Linked DNA regions of Cystobacter fuscus DSM 2262. The protein of the gene in region 1 interacts with the protein of each later gene in a pairwise test. Links are inferred from orthologs where the notes say so. Each region holds a gene or a part of one and is shown in the gene's direction. Other genes may lie near its edges. The genes, in order: dnaN and dnaE.

The links.
Region 2: the proteins of dnaN (region 1) and dnaE interact in binary tests that used the Escherichia coli proteins (3 or more experiments, as listed by UniProt). The link is inferred for Cystobacter fuscus DSM 2262 from one-to-one orthologs.

The regions. Positions count from the first base shown.
Region 1 is NZ_ANAH02000004.1:712,579-721,365, forward strand. What follows is about bases 2,098-5,078. They hold dnaN (DNA polymerase III subunit beta), read left to right. Parts: upstream 2,098-3,025; coding sequence 3,026-4,132; downstream 4,133-5,078. Other genes in these bases: D187_RS07560 (DUF6748 domain-containing protein), read right to left, coding at 2,098-2,354; D187_RS07565 (DUF6748 domain-containing protein), read right to left, coding at 2,428-2,733; D187_RS07575 (heparan-alpha-glucosaminide N-acetyltransferase domain-containing protein), read left to right, coding at 4,156-5,078. In the rest of the region: D187_RS53685 (transglycosylase domain-containing protein), read left to right, coding at 1-51; D187_RS07555 (cytochrome P450), read left to right, coding at 150-1,340; more of D187_RS07560, read right to left, coding at 1,848-2,097; more of D187_RS07575, read left to right, coding at 5,079-5,280; D187_RS07580 (sensor histidine kinase), read left to right, coding at 5,347-8,472; D187_RS07585 (hypothetical protein), read left to right, coding at 8,597-8,787. UniProt on the Escherichia coli protein: Confers DNA tethering and processivity to DNA polymerases and other proteins. Acts as a clamp, forming a ring around DNA (a reaction catalyzed by the clamp-loading complex) which diffuses in an ATP-independent manner freely and bidirectionally along dsDNA.
Region 2 is NZ_ANAH02000021.1:63,035-72,921, reverse strand. Bases 2,816-6,896 are described here. They hold dnaE (DNA polymerase III subunit alpha), read left to right. Parts: upstream 2,816-3,126; coding sequence 3,127-6,696; downstream 6,697-6,896. Other genes in these bases: D187_RS30530 (ATP-binding protein), read left to right, coding at 6,764-6,896. Outside these bases: D187_RS30555 (hypothetical protein), read right to left, coding at 1-351; D187_RS30550 (aldo/keto reductase), read right to left, coding at 527-1,408; D187_RS30545 (M14 family metallopeptidase), read right to left, coding at 1,410-2,228; D187_RS30540 (Spy/CpxP family protein refolding chaperone), read right to left, coding at 2,309-2,764; more of D187_RS30530, read left to right, coding at 6,897-7,999; D187_RS30525 (SDR family oxidoreductase), read left to right, coding at 8,027-8,830; D187_RS30520 (lamin tail domain-containing protein), read left to right, coding at 8,974-9,887. UniProt on the Escherichia coli protein: DNA polymerase III is a complex, multichain enzyme responsible for most of the replicative synthesis in bacteria. This DNA polymerase also exhibits 3' to 5' exonuclease activity. The alpha chain is the DNA polymerase catalytic subunit.

The DNA.
Region 1 (8,787 bases):
GCCCAGCGCGAGGAGGCTCGGATGCAGCCACTTCCCGTGCCAGCGAAGTGACCGTCTGGCCGCGCGGGCCCGAATCGGGGACAGTTCCAACGGGGGGAGTGGGGCGAGGCCGGTAACACCCACGCGCCTTCCATTCGGAGGACTCTCTGATGAGCGGACGCATCAACCTGCTGGCGCCCGAGGTCCGGGCCAATCCCTATGCCGTCTATGCCGAGCTGCGGCGCCATGCGCCGGTGTGCCAGGTGGACCCCGGTGGCTACTGGGTCATCACCCGCCACGATGACGTGGTGGCGGCCTTCAAGAATCCCCAGCTCTTCTCCAACGTGGGGATGCGCATGGCCACCAAACCGGCGTGGCTGGGGCACAACCCCTTCTCGGACTCGATGATCGGACAGGATCCGCCGCAGCACACCCGGCTGCGCAACCTGGTCAACCGGGCGTTCGGGCCCGCGGCGCTCGCCCGGCTGGAGGGGCGCGTGCGTCACTACGCCGAAGCCATCGTCGCACGCATCCCCGAGGGGCGGGAGGTGGACTTCGTGGATGCCTTCACCCTGCCGCTGCCCGCCAGCGTCATCGGCGAAGTCATTGGGCTGGAGCCCTCCCTGCATTCGCGCTGCAAGCGCTGGGCGGACGACCTCACCAGCATCAGCGCCAACCCCCAGGACGAGAAGCGCCGGGAGGAGATCCGCGCGGCGGTGCGGGAGGCCGAGGCGGAGATGGCCAAGGTGCTGGCCCTGCGCCGCCGTGAGCCCCGCGAGGATCTGGTGACGGAGCTGCTCCAGGCGCGCGTGGAGGGCGAGTCCCTCGGTGACGCGGAGCTGATGAGCTTCATGTTCCTGCTGTTGGTGGCGGGCCTGGAGACCACCATCCACCTGCTCGGCCACTGCGTGCGCGTCCTCATGGAGCGTCCGGACGTGCTCGCGCGCCTGAGGGCGGACCGCTCATTGCTTCCGCGCTTCATCGAGGAGGTGCTGCGCTACGAGCCGCCCGTGCAGGCCATGGGCCGGCTCACCACCGCCGAGGCGGAGCTGAGCGGAGTGCGCATTCCGGCGGGCGCGAAGGTGATGCTGCTCATTGGCTCGGCCAACCACGATGACGCGCGCTTTGCGGACGGGGACCGCTTCGACATGGATCGCGAGGGGGTGAACAACCTGCCCTTCGGCCACGGCATCCACTTCTGCCTGGGCGCGCCGCTCGCGAGGTTGGAAGCCCGCATCGGTCTGGAGGTGCTGTTGTCTCGCTTCGAGCGCTTCACGCCCGCGGGTCCCCTGGAGTGGAATCACTCCTTCACCGTGCGCGGCCCCCGTGTCCTGCCGGTGATCGCGCACGGGTCCACGTAGGACCCGTCCCCCGCTAGCAGCGGGGAAGCGTGGCGTCGGCGGGGCAATTCCAATCGGCCTGACAACAGACGCTCCCCTCCCCACAGGGAAACTGACACGTCTCCACCCAATCACAGGGGTGCTGTTCGGTGCGGGCCGCGCGGGGGGCGGAGGGCTCGTCGAGGGGCTCGGGGGGCGCGCACTCCCGCGCGCCAGGGGGGCACGGCGGTTCGTTCCGCCACTCCGTTCCCCCGGATGCCCCGATGAGGATGCCCACCACGGCCAGCAGACCGAGTCGCAGTGCCATCATGACCCACACCTCCGTGAATGCCGTTCTTCACCCACCAACCCGGCGTCGGGCTCTCCATTCCGAAGCGGGATTCCGTGGATTCTATGTGATCACGAATTCCCGGATCGCGAAGGGGACTGGAGGGTGAATTCGTGGCTCCTGGACCTGGAGCCGATCGGGGTTGTTCAGAAGGCGATGGCCCGGGTGGGAGCCGGGGTGACCAGCGTCTTCTCGAGGGGCTACTTGCCCTCGACCACCCGATTGACACGCAGGACGGTGGCCGCGCCGGCGGGACCCGCGTGGGGCACGTTGCTCACCGAGGCCTCGACCTTGAGGCCGGCGCCCTGGTGGACCTTCTCCATGAGGCGCCCCTGCTGCTCGTCGGTGAGACCGAGCGCGGACAGGTCGAGGTCGGTGATGCGCAGGCCCTCCGCCTTGGGGTCATCCGCCGGCCGGGCGACCAGGGAAGGGCAGGGAGCGGCCATGCAGCGCACGCCACTGTCCTTCACGATGTAGATGACGGGCTTGCTGTCGCTGGCGGCGGCGGTGCCACCCGAGACGTCCTCGCTCGGCGCGGTGGGGGGGGACGCGGGGGCAGGAGGAGGGGGCACCTCGGCGCCGGTGGCGGCGGGCGTGCCACCGGACTCGGCGGGTCGGTCCTCGACGGGGGGGCGGGTGTTGCTGGTGCACCCGGCGAGCAGGCCGAGCGCGAGGGGAAGGGCGAGCAACGACGAGCGTGAGGTCATGGCAGGGGGTCTCGCGAGAGGAGGAGGCGCAGTCTCATCCTCTCCCTGAACGGATGCCACCCCCATTTCGGTCTCAGAGGACCCGGCTGACGCGCAGGATGGTGGCGGTGCCCCCGGGGCCCGCGTGGGGGACGGTGCGCACGGTGGCTTCCACCTTGAGGCCGGGGCCCGTCTTGTGGGCGGACTTGAGGAGCGTGGAGCGCTGCTCGTCGCCCAGGCTCAGCGCGGACAGGTCGAGGTCGGTGACCTTGAGCCCGGCCTCGTCGGGCCGGTCCGCCCGGAGGGCGAGGTAGACGGGGCAGGGGGCGGTGATGCAGCGCACGCCACTGTCCTTCACGATGTAGACGACGGTCTCTTGGGCGGGCTCTTGGGTGGTCATGGGGGGGCGGGCAGTCTCGCCGTCCCACCGGGTGGATTCCAACCCAAAGTTCCAACCTGAAGGAGGAGGTGACGCGGGGGGTGGTGCCTTCCGGGCGCCCGCCGTGTCCTACATACCGGGCAGGCGGGAGTCCCTGGGGCTGGACGCCTTGATCGGATGCCGGACAAGTCGGCATGACTCCGGACGTCACGTTCGTTGACGACCCGAGAGGGCCGGGCTACACCCGAACCGAGGCGGCCTCCCGGGCCGCCACCTCTTACTCCCGCACCCTGGTTCTTCAAGGTCCCCCGAGATGGAATTCCGCATCGCCGCCGACGAGCTGAAGAAGGCCCTCTACCGCGCCCAGGGCATCGTGGAGCGCAAGACGACGATGCCCATCCTGGCCAACGTGTTGCTCACCGCGACCAAGACGGGGGTGACGGTCACGGCGTTCGATCTGGAGATCGGCATCGTCTCCGAACACGCCGCCGAGGTCGTCAAGCCGGGCGCGGTGACGCTGAGCGCCAAGTACGTGTTCGACATCGTGCAGAACCTGCCGGACGCGCACGTGACGCTCAAGAAGCTGGCGAACAACTACGTGGACATCACCAGTGGCCCCGCGCACTTCAAGCTCGTGGGCACCGCGCCCGAGGAGTACCCGAAGCTGCCGCGCGAGGAGAACGCGCCGCTGGTGCAGGTGACGGGCAACACGCTCCTGGAGATGATCAAGAAGACGCAGTTCGCCATCTCCACGGACGAGACGCGCTACATCCTCAACGGCGTGTATTTCGAGCCGCAGGCGGGTGGCAAGGTGCGCATGGTGGCCACGGATGGGCACCGCCTGTCGCTGGTGGAGCGCGAGCTGGCGGGGGACTTCAAGCTCAAGGGCGGCGTCATCATCCCGCGCAAGGGCCTCATGGAGCTCAAGCGCCTGCTCGACGAGGCGCCCGACGCCGAGTGCCACCTGGGGTTCGCGGAGAACTCGGCGCTCTTCAAGAAGACGGGCCTCACCATGGTGATGCGGCTCATCGACGGGCAGTTCCCCGAGTACCAGCGCGTCATCCCCAAGGAGGGGGACAAGGCGGTGCTGGTGCCCAAGACGCGCCTGCTCGAGGGCCTCAAGCGCATCGCGCTGCTCAGCGCGGACAAGAGCTACGCGGTGCGCATCGGGCTGACGGAGAACCAGCTGCTCATCACGGCGAACAACCCGGACCTGGGCGAGGCCAAGGACGCGCTGGACATCGCCTACCAGGGGGCCGCCATCACCATCGGCTTCAACGCGCGCTACCTCATCGACGTGCTCGGCGTGACGGACACGGACGAGGTGGCGTTCGAGCTGGGGGATGAGCACAGCCCGGGCGTGCTGCATGCGCCGGGGGACCGCAGCTTCACGGCCGTCGTGATGCCGATGCGCGTCTGAGTCCGCCGAGCCCCTCGCGTTTCATGATGGGTGTCGCTTCCCAGGACGTGCGCGTCGCTCCGCCCGCCGTGGTCCCCACCCCGCGCAACACCGGCCTGGACCGGGCGCGCGCGGTGGCGGTGATCGCCATGGTGATGGGGCACACGCTGGACGCGGTGTTGTCGGACACGGCCCGGCAGAGCACGGGCATGCTGGCCTACTGGTCGCTCCGGGCGATCACCGCGCCGCTGTTCCTCTTCGTGGCCGGGTGGGCCTTCGCGACGACGGTGCAGCGCACGGGTGCTCACGGTCTGCCGGTGTGGCGCCGCTATCTGCCGCGCGTGGGGCTCTTGTTGTTCTGGGGCTACGTGCTGCGCTGGCCGGGCTGGGCGCTCGAGGGGCTGCTCGCGGGCCGTGTGGAGATCTGGCGGCACTTCCTCGCCTTCGATGCGTTGCACGGCGTGGCGGGGGCGTTGCTGATCGGCTCGGGGGTGTTGTCGGTGGTGGCTGGGCGGGGGCCGCGCATGGGGGTGCTGGCGGGGCTCGCCCTGCTCTTTCCCTGGGTGAGCCCGTGGATGCGCCAGGTGGTGGCCGCGGGGCACTGGCCCCTGGCGCTGGAGCAGGCCCTGGTGGGCCGCACGTCCAACTTCCCGCTCTTCCCCTGGTCGGCCTACTTCTTCGTGGGCTGCGTGGCGGGGTTGGGGCTCGCGGGGGTGAAGCGCATCCCGCACTGGATGATTCTCCTGGGCGGGGGCACGGGGATGCTGGGCGTGGTGTCGCTGTGGGGCGCGAGCGCGGCCTCCCGGTGGGGCGGAGACGTCACGCTGGTGTGCTGGCGGGTGGGCCTGCTGGGCGTGGCGGCGGGATTGGCCATGCTGCTGCCCGCACGGCTGGATGGATGGCTCGGGCCCGTGGGGCGCGCGTCGCTCTGGGTGTACGTGGTGCACCTGCCGCTCGCCTATGGCTGGTCCACGTTCCCCGGTCTGGGCAGCCGGTTGGGCCACTCACAGACGGCTCCCGCCGCCCTGGGACTCGCTCTGCTTGTCCTGGCCACCTCCCTGGCGATCGCACTGCCCGCGAAGGCGCTGTATGGGCGCTGGCGCAAGCGCGCGCGGCCCTCCGCCGAACGTGCCGGGGCCGTGTCCCCCAGGCCGCCGGTCTCGGAGTGATGTGTCCATTCGTGGTAGGATGACTTCCTGGGTTGTGCGGCCTCGTCGTTCAAGGGCCATGGAGTCATGCCGTTGAATCGATTCGCCGTGCTCCTGGTGGGCCTCTTCTCCCTCCTGGGCACACCCGCTTGGACCGCCGAGCCTCCCGGCCGCCTTGGCTTTCGCAGCTATGGCACGGAGGCGGGGGTCGACAATTACGACTTGTCGTGGATTCTCCAGGACGCGGACGGCTTCATCTGGGTGTGCGCCGCGGACGCGGTGTACCGCTTCGATGGTGCGCGCTTCGAGCGCTTTGGCCGGGAGGCCGGCCTGCCCTCGACGAGCGTGAGTGACATCACGCTGGATGCGCGAGGCCAGCTGATGGTGGCGACGCGCGCGGGGGTGGTGCGCTGGGACGGGGAGCGCTTCGTCGAAGTGCCGGTGCCTGGCGTCGCCGAGCGGGTGTGGAGCCTGCGCGTGGACGCGCGCAAGCGGATGTGGGCGGGGACGGACAAGGGCTTGTATTGGGAGGAGCAGCCGGGGCACTTCATTCCGGCGCCCGGCTGGCCGGGAGGCGCGGCGCTCAAGTTGTGGGCGGATGACTCGGGCGCGATGCAGGTCGTGTCCGAGCTGCGGTTGGTGAGCCGCGATCCCCAGGGGAAGTGGTCGGTGCACGAGGTGCCGGGCCGGCCGACCGTCATCAACGCGCTCGTGCGAGATGGCGAGGGCCGCTTGTGGCTGGGCTACGAGGGGTGGTTGGCGATGCAGCCGCGGCCGGGCGCGCCCCTGGTGGATCGCTCCTCGGTGGTGCGCGGGTTGCCGGGAGCGGGCATCCGCCTGCGCGTGGGCACCGAGGGGCAGCTCCTGGTGCCCCACAATGGCGGCCTGCTGGAGATCCGCGGCGAGCGCTCGACGCTGTTGCGGCTGGGCCTGGCCAACCAGTCGGCGCGGATCAAGGACGTGCTGGAGGATCGGCAGGGGGCGCTGTGGGCCGCGAGCATGGGGGTGCACCGCTCGTTGGGGCGAGGCCTGTGGAGCGTGCATGACACCACCACGGGGCTGCCCGCGAACATGGTGTGGGGGCTGGCGCGGGGCGCGGACGGGACGTTGTGGGTGGGCACGGACAAGGGACTCGTGCGGGGCACGGCGGCCGGGTGGGTGCCGGTGCCGGGGTTGGAGGGCTACTCGCTCAAGGCCGTGAGCGTGGATCGGGACGGGGTGGTGTGGGCCGCGGGCAACCCGGCGGGGCTGCACCGCTACGAGCCATGGAGCGGACGGCTGCGGACGTTCGGCCCGGAGTCCGGCTACCTGTTCCGCTACACCTTCGCGATGCAGTGGATGCCCGACGGCTCACTCTGGGTGGCCACGCCCGCGGGCTTCGCGCGGGGGGTGTTCAAGGACGGCGTGCCGTCCTTCACGCTCGTGGTGCGCATGAGCCAGCGGGTGCTCGCCATGGACCTGGCGCTCGACGCGGCGGGGCGGTTGTGGATGCCGGGCAACGGGCTCGGCGTGCGCGAGGGGGAGTCCGCCAGGAGCTTCGGGGTGGCCGAGGGGCTGCTGGATGACCAACTGCGCTACATCCTGGTGCGGCGCGATGGCCGCATGTGCGTGTCCTATGTGGAGCCCCTGGGGGTGAGCTGCTTCAGCTACCGGGAGGGGCGCCTCACGGACTTGTCGCACCTGAACCGTGGCCATGGGCTGCACAGCAACGTCGTCTACCAGTTGGGCGAGGACGCGGCGGGCCGGCTCTGGGTGGGGACGGGGGCGGGGGTGCACGTGGTGGGGCCGGACGGAGTGCCGGAGCACTTTGGCGCGAGTGGCGGGGCGCCGGGCAACGAGGCCACTGGCAACTCCTTCCTGGCGGACGCGGACGGCACGGTCTGGGTGGGGTCCGCGAGTGGACTGGGACGCTTCGACGGGGCGCGCTACCGCGGTCCGGTGGCGCCTCCGCGTGTCGTCCTGCTGGGCACCCAACTGGGGTCGCGCATGTGGTCGCGGCCGCCGGAGGAGGGCCTGGAGACCCATCCGAGGGAGACGAACCTGGAGGTGCGCTTCGCGGTCCTGGGCGACGTGGATGAGGAGAGCCTGGAGCGGCAGGTCCGCCTGGAGGGGATGGAGGAGTGGCACACCGTGACGGAGCAGCCGGTGCACTACAGCGTGTTGCCACCGGGGGACTACCGCTTCGAGATGCGCGCGCGCCATGACCAGGGGCCGTGGGGACCGGTGGCGGGCTTCGCCCTGCGGGTGCTTCCTCCCTGGTGGGCCTCGTGGTGGGGGCGGGGCCTGGGCGTGCTGGGACTGGGGCTGGTGGTGGCGGGCGTGGTGCGCTGGCGCAACCTGACGCTGCGGCAGCGCAACACCGAGCTGCAGCGCCTGGTGGAGGCGCGCACCTCCGAGTTGGATCGGGTGCGCGCGAAGGTGGCCCAGGCGGAGAAGCTCTCGGCCATGGGGCAGTTGCTGGCGCGGCTGTCGCACGAAATCAACAACCCCCTCACCGCCATCCACAACAACCTGCCGCCGGTGCGCGAGTACTTCGAACAGCAGGCCGAGGGCTTGCGGCGCCTGCGCGAGCGGCTGGAGACGCACCCGGAGGAAGTGGAGGCGGTGGCGCGGGTGTGGCGCGAGCTGGAGTTGGACTACGTGCTCCAGGACACGCCCGACGCACTGGAGGCGATGCGCTTCGCCACCGAGCGCATCCGCTCCATCCAGGAGGACCTGCGCGCCTTCCTGCGCGGAGAGCGTCCGCGCCTGGAGGTGGGGGACTTGAACCGGACGGTGCTGGACACGGTGGAGTTCGTGCGGCGCTCGTTGCCGCCGGGCATCCGGGTGGAGCTGGAGTGTGGCGAGGTGCCGCCGCTGGCGTTCCACACGGGGCAGCTCGGCCAGGTGCTGCTCAATCTCTTGCGCAACGCGTTCGATGCGCTGGGCGAGGGCGGCGAGGTGCGGGTGTGCACGGCGGTGCGCGAGGGCCGCGCGGAGCTGGTGGTGGCGGACAATGGTCCGGGAATTCCCCCCGAGCTGCGCTCGCGCATCTTCGAGCCCTTCTTCACCACGAAGGACGTGGGCAAGGGCTCGGGCCTGGGGCTGGCGATCTGCCGGCAGATCATCGCGGAGAACCACGGGGGCTCGCTCGAACTCGACGAGTCGGTGGCTCGGGGAGCGTGCTTCCGGGTGGGGCTGCCGCTCGTCCAGGAGGGCCGCGAGGCGGCCTGACATCCTCACGCGAAGCCGTTGGGGGACGACAATCGGGGCCGGGGTGGCTGGACGAAATGATGACCAGGAGGCAAATTCGGGCTGACCAAACGGTCAGATTCCCCTCTTCGCCCCCGAGGTCCCCATGGCTGACTCCCTGATGCCCACTTCCCTGCGACCCGGCTTGTACTCCTCGGTGGCGGACACGCCGCGGGAGGATCTCCTCAAGGCGTACCGGGAGTTCCTCGAGCAGCGCAACGGGGACATGGACTTCACCAAGGGCTTCTCCCGGCGCGAGGCGTGGCTGGGCGAGGCGGCGGGCTGGGAGGCCCAGTT
Region 2 (9,887 bases), on another replicon or contig:
GAAGCCGCAGCCCTGCAACGCCTTGAGGTTGGACTGGTGCACGTCGAGCACCTTGCCCAGCGAGCCCGCGGACTCCTTGAGCAGCGCCATCTGCTGCGCCTGCTCCGCCGCCCCCGGCGTGTTCGCCTGCTCCGTCGAGGACACGAAGCGCGCCAGCAGACCATTCATGCTGCTCAGCTCGTCCATCAACCAGCGCGGCTCCGAGTCGCAGATGTTGGCCCGCTCTCCCGCGTAGTCCCGGTACTCCGCGCGCCCTCCCGCCAGGGCGTACTGCTTCACTGGCACCTGCTGCGTCGCGCACGCTCCCAGCACCAGACCCGCGCCTACGATGACCCCTTGCTTCCAGCTCATGAAATTCATCGCTCCCAACTCTAGCGGACCATCGTCCGACTGAATCAGTTTGATGTCAAACTACCTCGCCCGGAAGGGATGGACTCCGGGGGCGGGGTGCTGTCGTGACAGGGGTGGAGGGGACTTGCAAGGAGCGGATGGGGTTTCGCTTTGGGGAGCGCGCCGCGGCGGGGCCTCAGATGAGGCCGTCCCAGGCGGCGCCCTGGCGGTGGAACGCGTCGCGGATGGAGTGCACGAGGGGCTCGGGCAGAGGGCCCTGCTCGAGGGCGCGCAGGTTGTGCTGGAGGTGCTCCAGGCGCGTGGTGCCCACGATGCAGCTCACCACGCCCGGAGTGAAGGCGGTGAAGCGCAGGGCGAACTCGTTCCAGTCCAGTCCTTGGGGATCCAACCCGAGCGCGTGCATGCGGTCCCAGTACGTGGCGATGTCGTGGGCGCCGGGGCGCTGGGGGAAGCGCCAGGGGGCGTTGCCCAGGGGCCGCTTGGCGATGACGCCGATGCCCCGCTCCCGGGCCAGGGGCAGGGCCGTGTCGAGCGCGCGCTGGTCGAAGAGGTTGAGCGACAGCTGCACCGAGCCGAACGCCCCCGAGCGCAGGGCCCAGGCGAGGGCCTCGTTGTCGCCCGAGTACGCGGCGACGCGCACCTGGCCCCGCTGGACGGCGGCCTGGAGCGCGTCCACCACGCCGGGGCGCTCGAGCACCTCCACGGGACACGAGTGGAAGTGCACCACGTCGATGAAGTCGGTGCGCAGCCGGCGCAGGGCCTGTTCAATCCCCTGGGTGATGCAGGGCCCCGTCCAGTCCTCCACGCCGGGCACGCCGTAGCCGCACTTGGTGGAGAGGACGAACTCGTGGCGCCGGCCCTGGAGCGCCCGGCCGATGCGCTCCTCGGACTGGCCGTAGCTCGGGGCGGTGTCGAGCAGGGTGATGCCCGCGTCGAGCACCCCGTGCAGCAGCGCGTGGGCCGCCTCCTCGGACAACTCGGGACTGCCCACGGGTCCGGCTCCGAAGCCCAGCGCGGACACGTGTGGGCCTTGGGCGCCCAGGGGACGGCGAATCATGTCAGGTGCTCCCACCTCCGCGCGCCGCCAGGTCGATGAAACCGCGCACCCAGATGAGGTTGATGGCGTGGCTGGCTTCGAGCGGAGTCTGGGTGGTGGTCTCCAGCGCCGCAGTATAGGGCACGCCGCTGCGCACGAAATAATCGGTGACGCTGCCGTCGTGGTACTCGATGAGCCCGTGGCGGTCCGTGCGGTTGTGCTCGTCCACCTTGTCTTCGCGGATGACGTGGGCGTGCGCGGACGCGGCCTCCATCAGCGGCACGTAAGCGGCCTTGTCCCCGAAGGTATACGCGTAGGTATGGGCCCCCGGAATGTAGTTGTCCTGGTGGATGTCGAGCGCGGCGGCGGGAGCCGGGTAGCGGGCGATGTCCGTGCGCACCGCGCGCGTCTCCTTGGGCCCGCCGTCGAACAGCACCCAGCGCAGGAAGGACTCGTCGCGCTGCACCTCGCCCTTCCAGGTGCCGGGCGCGGTCTCGTAGCGCAGGAAGTCGTTGTTGATCTTCTCGCCGCTGCGGTTGTAGCGCGTGCCATCCTCGAAGCCCGAGGGGTTGATGCACGGGTAGACGCGCAGCCCCACGCCGCGCTCGCGCGCGTACGCGACGATCTCCTCGAAGTGCCAGCTCAAGGTGAGGGGCCCGGCGGGCTCCTCTCCGTGGAAGCCCGAGGTGATGACGAGCCAGCGCTCCCCGGGCACGGTGAGACGGAAGAGCGGGTACTCGACGCCTCCCTCGAGGACCCGGCCGTACTCGTTCACCTCGGCGAAGTGGGAGTAGTCACGGATGCGGCGGGCGAACTCCTGGTAGTTTTGTGGCACCCCCATAACGTAGCCATTCGGCGGGGGGAGCGGATTGTCCCAGGGTCGAGGGCCTGTCCACCCGTGAGCATCCGGGGGCGCTCGGGCTAGTGGCGGTCGTTCATGTGTTCACGGGCGTTGGCCGACACCTGCTGGCGCTGCGCGGGGGTGAGGACGCGGTGGGCCTCCAGGGCGGCGTCGGCCACCTTGTGGGCGAAGGCGCGCCAGGCCTCCACGCGCGCGTCCACCAGGGCATGCACGGCGCGGGCGTCGGGCTGGGCCGCATCCCACTGGTTCACCATCTCCTTGCCCGCCTCGCGCTGCTCCGCCACCAGCTTCTGGCCCTCGTCGAAGAGGGAGTCCTTGAGCCCTTGAATCGTCCGCTTCTGGTCGTCCGTGGCCTTCAGGTCCTCGAGCCGGTCATCCAGGCGCCAGGTGATCATCTGCTTGATGCGCTCGGGGTTGCGCGCGCCCCAGCCCATGTGCCCGCCCCGGAAACCCGTGAGGAGGACGACACCGAGGACCGCGGACCCGACGAGGAGGATCTTGCTCTTCGTGTTCATGACCGTTGCTCCCTGGAGGACCCCGGGTGGGGCCCTCTCGTGCTGCGCGCCGTTCATCGGCGACGGTGGAGAGAATGCGCGGCGCTCGTCAGGGGCGTTTGTCGTGGGCATGAAGAAGTGTGAAGAGGACCGTCCAGCGGGGCGGCCGGGCGGGCGGGCGCCCGTCCCGAGTCCCATCCAGGAGCTGGGCTGGGTGGCGCTCGGCCAACCCAGGGGCTCCTTCACCCGGGGTGAGGGCCGTGCCACAAGGTGCCCGGGCCGCGCTTCCGGTCCCGGACGAACCGGGTGGACGGGAACTGGCGGGCGGCCCGGACCTGAACAATCGTCTGGTGAAGCCACCCTCAGCTGACTACTTATCCGCCATGTCCTTTACCCACCTCCACCTGCACTCCCTGTACTCGCTCCTCGACGGCGCGATCCGGATGAAGGATCTCATCAAGACGGTGAAGGAGAAGGGGATGACGAGCGTGGCCGTGACGGATCACGGCAACATGTTCGCCACCATCGACTTCTACAAGAAGGCCAAGGACGCGGGCATCAAGCCCATCATCGGCATGGAGACGTACGTGGCCGGCCCCAAGGGGCGCGCGGACCGTACGGAGAAGGTGGGCCACCACCTCATCCTCCTGGCGAAGAACAAGGAGGGGTACGACAACCTCAAGTACCTCTCGTCCATGGCCTACCGCGAGGGCTTCTACTACCACCCGCGCATCGACAAGAAGCTCCTGGCCGACCACAGCAAGGGCCTGTTCGCCCTCACCGCGTGTCTGGGCGGCGAGGTGACGGGAGCCGCCTTCCGCGGGGACATGGACCACGCGCGCCGCGCGGCGCTCGAGTACAAGAACATCTTCGAGCCGGACCACTTCTTCCTCGAGGTGCAGTCCAACGGGATGCCCGAGCAGGAGACGGCCAACACCAACCTCAAGCAGCTCAGCCGCGACCTGGGCATCCCGCTGTGCGCCACCGCGGACGCGCACTACATCAAGAAGGAAGACGCGCGCGCGCACGAGCTGCTCATGTGCATCGCCAGCGGCAAGACGCTCGCGGACGGCAAGCGCATGAAGCACTCCACGGACAAGCTCTACGTCACGAGCCCCCAGGAGATGCTCGAGTACTTCCACGACACGCCCGAGGCCGTCCACAACACCCAGCGCATCGTCGAGCAGATCAACCTGGAGCTCAAGCTGGGCAAGCCCATGCTGCCCACCTTCCAGGTGCCCGACAGCCACACGCCCGACAGCTTCATGGCGGAGCTGGCGCGCGCGAACCTCGAGGAGCGCTTCAAGGAGATCGACCTGGCGCGCTTCCGCGCGGGCCAGCCGCCCGTGGACCGCGAGCCGTACAAGGCCCGCCTGGAGCTGGAGCTGGGCGTCATCCAGAAGATGGGGTTCAGCGGCTACTTCCTCATCGTCCAGGACTTCATCAACTGGGCCAAGCAGAACAACATCCCGGTGGGCCCCGGCCGTGGCTCGGGCGCGGGCAGCCTCGTGGCCTACTGCCTGCGCATCACCGACCTGGATCCGCTCCCGTACAACCTGCTCTTCGAGCGCTTCCTCAACCCCGAGCGCGTGTCGATGCCCGACTTCGACGTCGACTTCTGCCAGGACCGGCGCGACGAGGTCATCAAGTACGTGGGCCGCAAGTACGGGGAGAACAACGTCGGGCAGATCATCACCTTCGGCTCGCTCAAGGCCAAGAGCGTGCTGCGCGACGTGTGCCGCGTGTTCGCGCTGCCCTTCAGCGAGGGGGACCGCATCGCCAAGCTGGTGCCCGAGGTGCTCGGCATCACCCTCAAGGAAGCCATCGAGCAGGAGCCGCGGCTCAAGGAGATGATGGAGAAGCCGAGCGCCATCGGGCAGGTGGATGGCAAGGACGTCACCACCAAGGACGTGCTGGAGATCGCGCTCGCGCTCGAGGGACTGCACCGCCAGCCCGGCATGCACGCGGCCGGCGTGGTGATTGCCGACAAGCCCCTGTGGGAGTTCGTGCCCACCTACCAGCCGCCGGGCGAAGACACCCTCATCACCCAGTTCGCCAAGGACGAGGTGGAGGCCGCGGGCCTGGTGAAGTTCGACTTCCTCGGCCTCAAGACGCTCACCGTCATCCAGAACGCGCTCAACCTCATCAACCGCAACCCGCCCGACGGCAAGCCCATTCTGCGCGAGGACATCCCGCTGAATGACGCCGAGGTGTGGAAGCTCATGGCGGACGGCGACACGGCCGGCGTCTTCCAGATGGAGTCCAGCGGCTTCACCGAAATGGTGATGAAGCTCAAGCCGTCCTGCTTCGAAGACGTCATCGCCGCGGGCGCGCTCTACCGTCCGGGTCCGCTCGACTCGGGCATGGTGGACGTGTTCATCAACCGCAAGCACGGCCGCGAGAAGGTGGTGTACCCGCACCCCTTGCTCGAGCCCGTCCTCAAGGACACCTACGGCGTCATCGTCTACCAGGAACAGGTGATGCAGATCTCCCAGGTGCTGGGAGGCTACACCCTGGGCCGCGCGGACCTGCTTCGCCGCGCCATGGGCAAGAAGAAGGCCGAGGTCATGCAGGCCGAGCGCGCCGGCTTCCTCGAGGGCTGCAAGAACAACAACGTGGACCTGAAGGTCGCGGGGGAAATCTTCGACCTGATGGAGAAGTTCGCCGAGTACGGCTTCAACAAGAGCCACTCGGCGGCCTACGGACTCGTCACCCTGCACACCGCGTGGCTCAAGGCGCACTACCGCGTCGAGTTCATGGCGGCGCTGCTCACGAGCGAGAAGGAAAACACGGACAAGGTGGTGCTGCACATCGGCGAGGCGCGCCAGTCGGGCGTGCAGGTGCTGCCGCCGGATGTGAACCAGTCGGACATGGCGTTCGGCGCGGTGGAGGGGAAGATCCGCTTCGGCCTGGGCGCCATCAAGGGCGTGGGCGAGGGCGCCATCGAGTCCATCGTCGAGGCGCGCAAGGAAGGGCCCTTCAAGAGCCTGTTCGACTTCTGCGAGCGCGTGGACTCGCGCAAGGTGAACCGCAAGGTGCTCGAGGCGCTGGTGAAGGCGGGGTCCTTCGACTTCGAGAAGCGCCCGCGGCGGCAGATCTTCGAGAGCATCGAGCGCGCGATGAGCCGCGGCTCGAGCAGCCAGAAGGACAAGGCGGCGGGGCAGAGTTCGCTCTTCGGGATGCTGGGCGGGGGCGCGTCGGGTGGGGCGGACCTGAAGAACGACTACGTTCAGGTGGAGGAGTGGTCGGAGAAGGAGCGCCTGGCGCTGGAGAAGGAAGCCATCGGCTTCTACGTGTCGGGCCACCCGCTGCATGCCTACGACAAGGAGCTCAAGCGCTACGCGCGGCCCATCACCGCGGTGCAGCGCGCGCGCAAGGACGAGAAGCTCACCATCGCGGGCGTGGTGGCGGCGCTGCGCGAGCGGCCCACCAAGACGGGCAAGCGCATGGCGTGGGTGACGCTGGAGGATCTGTCCGGCTCGCTGGAGCTGGTGTGCTTCCCGGGCAAGGACGGCACGCGCAACGTCATGGGCAAGGACGGCAAGTGGACGAAGTCGGGGCCCAAGCCCGGCTTCGAGCACTGGGAGTCGCTGCTCAAGAGCGATGACCCCATCCTCGTGACGGGCACGGTGCAGATCAACCAGCGCGACGAGGACACGCCGGTGGCGGAGCTCATCGTGGAGGACATCCAGAGCCTCAAGGCGGTGCGGGAGAAGCGCACCAAGCGCCTGGAGCTGCGGCTGCCGGCGGATCTCGCCACGGACGAGCGGCTCACGAAGCTCGCGCAGATCGTCAAGCAGTACGAGGGCGCCACGCCCCTGGCGGTGAGCCTGCTGTTCTCCAACGAGGCCGAGGCGCTCATCGCCAACCTGCCGCTCAAGGTGCAGGTGAGCGACGAGCTCATCCAGTCGGTGGAACGGCTCTTCGGCATGAAGGTGGTCGAGTTCGGCTGAGCGCCCGGCGGGGTCGGTTGCTGCGCGAGCGTGGTAACCATGCTATCGGCGGTGGGAGGAGGTCCTCATGACGCCCACCGCTGTCTCACGCCTCGAATTGGATGACCCAGCGCCCTTCCTGCGCTGGCTGGGAATGGATCCGGTGGGGGTGGATCTGGGGGCCATCGATCCGGTGGAGATGTGGGGTCTCGTCGCGCTCGCGACCCTCGGCCGTGTCCAGGGAGACGAGCCGCTGCGGATCCGGACGGATCGGGCCGCGCGCTCCTGCCAGTTCGCCCGTGCGGTGGGGTTCGAGGATCTCGTCAATGGAGAGTCCTCCTCGGGTCCTGGAGAGCCTGGGCGTACCGTCAAGCTCACCCGGATCCGGACCTCCGATACGACCGAGCCGGTGGCGGAGCGGATCTCCAGACTGCTCATCACCGAGGCGCGATTCGAGGACACGCGGAGAACCCTCTACTACGTCCTCAACGAGCTGCTGCGCAACGTCGTCCAGCACAGCCGTGACTCCTTGGGTGGAGTGGTGGGGGCGCAGGTCAACAGGGGCGGCCGCAACGCGGAGCGTCCCGCGGTGCAGGTGGCCGTCGCGGATGCGGGCATCGGAATCCCCGCGAGCCTGGTGTCCCGGCACAAATCCCTGACGGAACCTCGAGAGGCGCTCTCCCGCTCGCTCTGGCCGCATGTCTCGAGCACCTTCGATGAAGGCGAGACGGGAAGCATCCAGAACGCGGGAATGGGTCTGTTCTTCATCGCGGAGATGACGAAGCTGGTGGGCGGGCGGCTCGTGCTGGCCTCGCGGGGCGCAACGCTCATCCTCGAGGGGGATGAGCGCTTCGAGGACCCTCATGGGAAGACGAAGTTCCTGGAGCCGGGAGTGGGCTTTCCCGGGACGCTCGTCGCCTTCGAGATGCCCTCCGAGGCCGAGCAGGACTACGAGGGCATGATCGAAACCATCAAGGAACGGGCACGGGAGAGAACACCTCGCCGCGCCGTCCACAAATGGTTGGCCTTCGAGGCGCCTCCCGCCGAGGCCCAGCGCTTCATCGTCAGTCAATCGCGGATCGAGGACACGGTGGAAGCGCAGCGCTTCTCCGAGGAGAAACTCCTTCCCCGGCTCTTCAACAAGCAGCCCATTGCCCTGGACTTCATGGGCATCCCGGTCTGTACGCAGAGTTACGTGCACGCCCTCTTGTTCGAGCCGCTTCGGATGGCCTGGGCGCGCAAGGCGAAGATCTACATCCTCAATGCCCAACCCGCGGTTCGCAGCACGTTGGAACTGCTGGAGAATTACGCGCTGGGGGGCTGAGCTTTCAACGCAGAGAAGGGGAGTGACATGGCACAGGGTGTGTTCCGGGATGGATTGCTGGCGGGCAAGTCGGCGTTCATCACGGGGGGCAGCAGCGGCATCAACCTCGGTATCGCCGAGGCCCTCGTGAAGGCGGGCGCGAAGGTCGCCATCAATGGCCGCAACGTGGAGAAGTTGGAGGCGGCCGTGAAGGGGCTCCAGGCGCATGGCACCGCCCTGGGCGTGGCCGCCGACGTGCGCCAGTACGACGCCCTGGAGAAGGCCCTCCGGACGGCGCGCGACGCGCATGGGGAGCTCGACATCCTCGTGTGCGGCGCGGCGGGCAACTTCCCCGCGCCCGCGGCCGGCATGTCCTCCAATGCGTTCAGGTCGGTGCTGGAGATCGACGTGCTCGGCACCTTCAACACCTGCCGCGCCGCCTTCGAGCACCTGCGCAAGCCGGGCGCGTGCGTGCTCAACATCTCCGCCCCCCAGGCCTACCTGCCCATGGCCATGCAGGCCCACGTGTGCGCCGCCAAGGCCGGCGTGGACATGCTCACCCGCACTCTCGCCATCGAGTGGGGCGGCGTGGGTATCCGCGTCAACTCCATCACCCCCGGCCCCATCGAGGACACCGAGGGTATGCGCCGGCTCGCACCCGGCGACGATGCGCGCGGCAAGCTCCTCGAGGCCCTGCCCCTGGGTCGCCTCGGAACGAAGCAGGACATCGCGCAACTCGCGCTTTTCCTGGCATCCGACGCCGCTTCGTACATCACCGGCTCCCTGATGGTGTGCGATGGAGGCCAGTCCCTGCTCGGCTCCGGGTTGATGCTCAAGGCCCTGGGTCTGTGAACGGCATGTGACGTTCTGGGAGGAAGCAGGCGTTCTTCCGGGGCTGTGTTTTTCCAGGCAGGGAGCATCTGATAAGAGGGTTGTGTGCCCGCGAAGCCTCCTGGCTGGCGGGCTGCATCCCCTCTTCAGCCTGGAGTTGGTTCATGAAGCATGCCCCCCCCTCGCTCGCGCGGCTGGTCGCGTGGAGTGCGTTGTTGCTCGGTCTGTCCCTTGGCGGATCGGCATGTCGCGATGAGCCGAACCCGCCTCCTCCGCCAGTGCGGGAGATGCCGGACGCGGAGCGCTCGTCGGTGGAGGTGAACCCGGCACGGGGCGTGCGCGCCAACGGCCAGGACACCGTGGAGATCCGGGTGACGGTGCGCACGGCGGATGGCACTCCGCTGGAGGGCCGTGCGGTGACGGTGGAGGCCTCGGGCGAGGGCAACACGCTGGGGCAGCCGTCGGGCCCCACGGACGCGCAGGGCGTGGCGGTCGCGACGCTCGCGTCCACCTCCGCGGGCACGAAGACGGTGACGGCCACGGTGGACGCGGAAGGGGGCCCCGTGACACTGGCCTCGCGGCCCACCGTCGAGTTCGTCTCCCTTGCTGCCCCCCATCTGGTCTTCACCGGGGCGCCCTCGTCCGGCACGGCGGGCAAGCCGCTGGGCACCTTCGAGGTCACCATCCAGGACGCGAGCGGCCAGACGGTGACGGACGCCAGCGACACGGTGACGGTGGCGCTCGGCGAGGGCTCTCCCTCGGCCGAGCTGAAGGGGACGGTGTCCGTGGCGGCGGTCAATGGCGTGGCGCGCTTCTCCACGTTGGTGCTCGAGAAGGCCGCGGCGGGCTACACCCTGGTGGCGAGCGCCGCCGGCCTGGCGTCGGCGACGAGCTCCCCCTTCGAGGTGCTGCCCGCGCCGGCCGCCCCCACGAAACTCGTCTTCACCCAGCAGCCCTCCAACCGGGGCGCTGGAGAGACCTTCGAGGTGCGGGTGGCCGTGACGGATGCTTCCGGCAACCGGCTCTCCGTCTCCGCCCCGCGGGTGACGCTCGCCCTCAACAAGGGCACGCTGGCGGG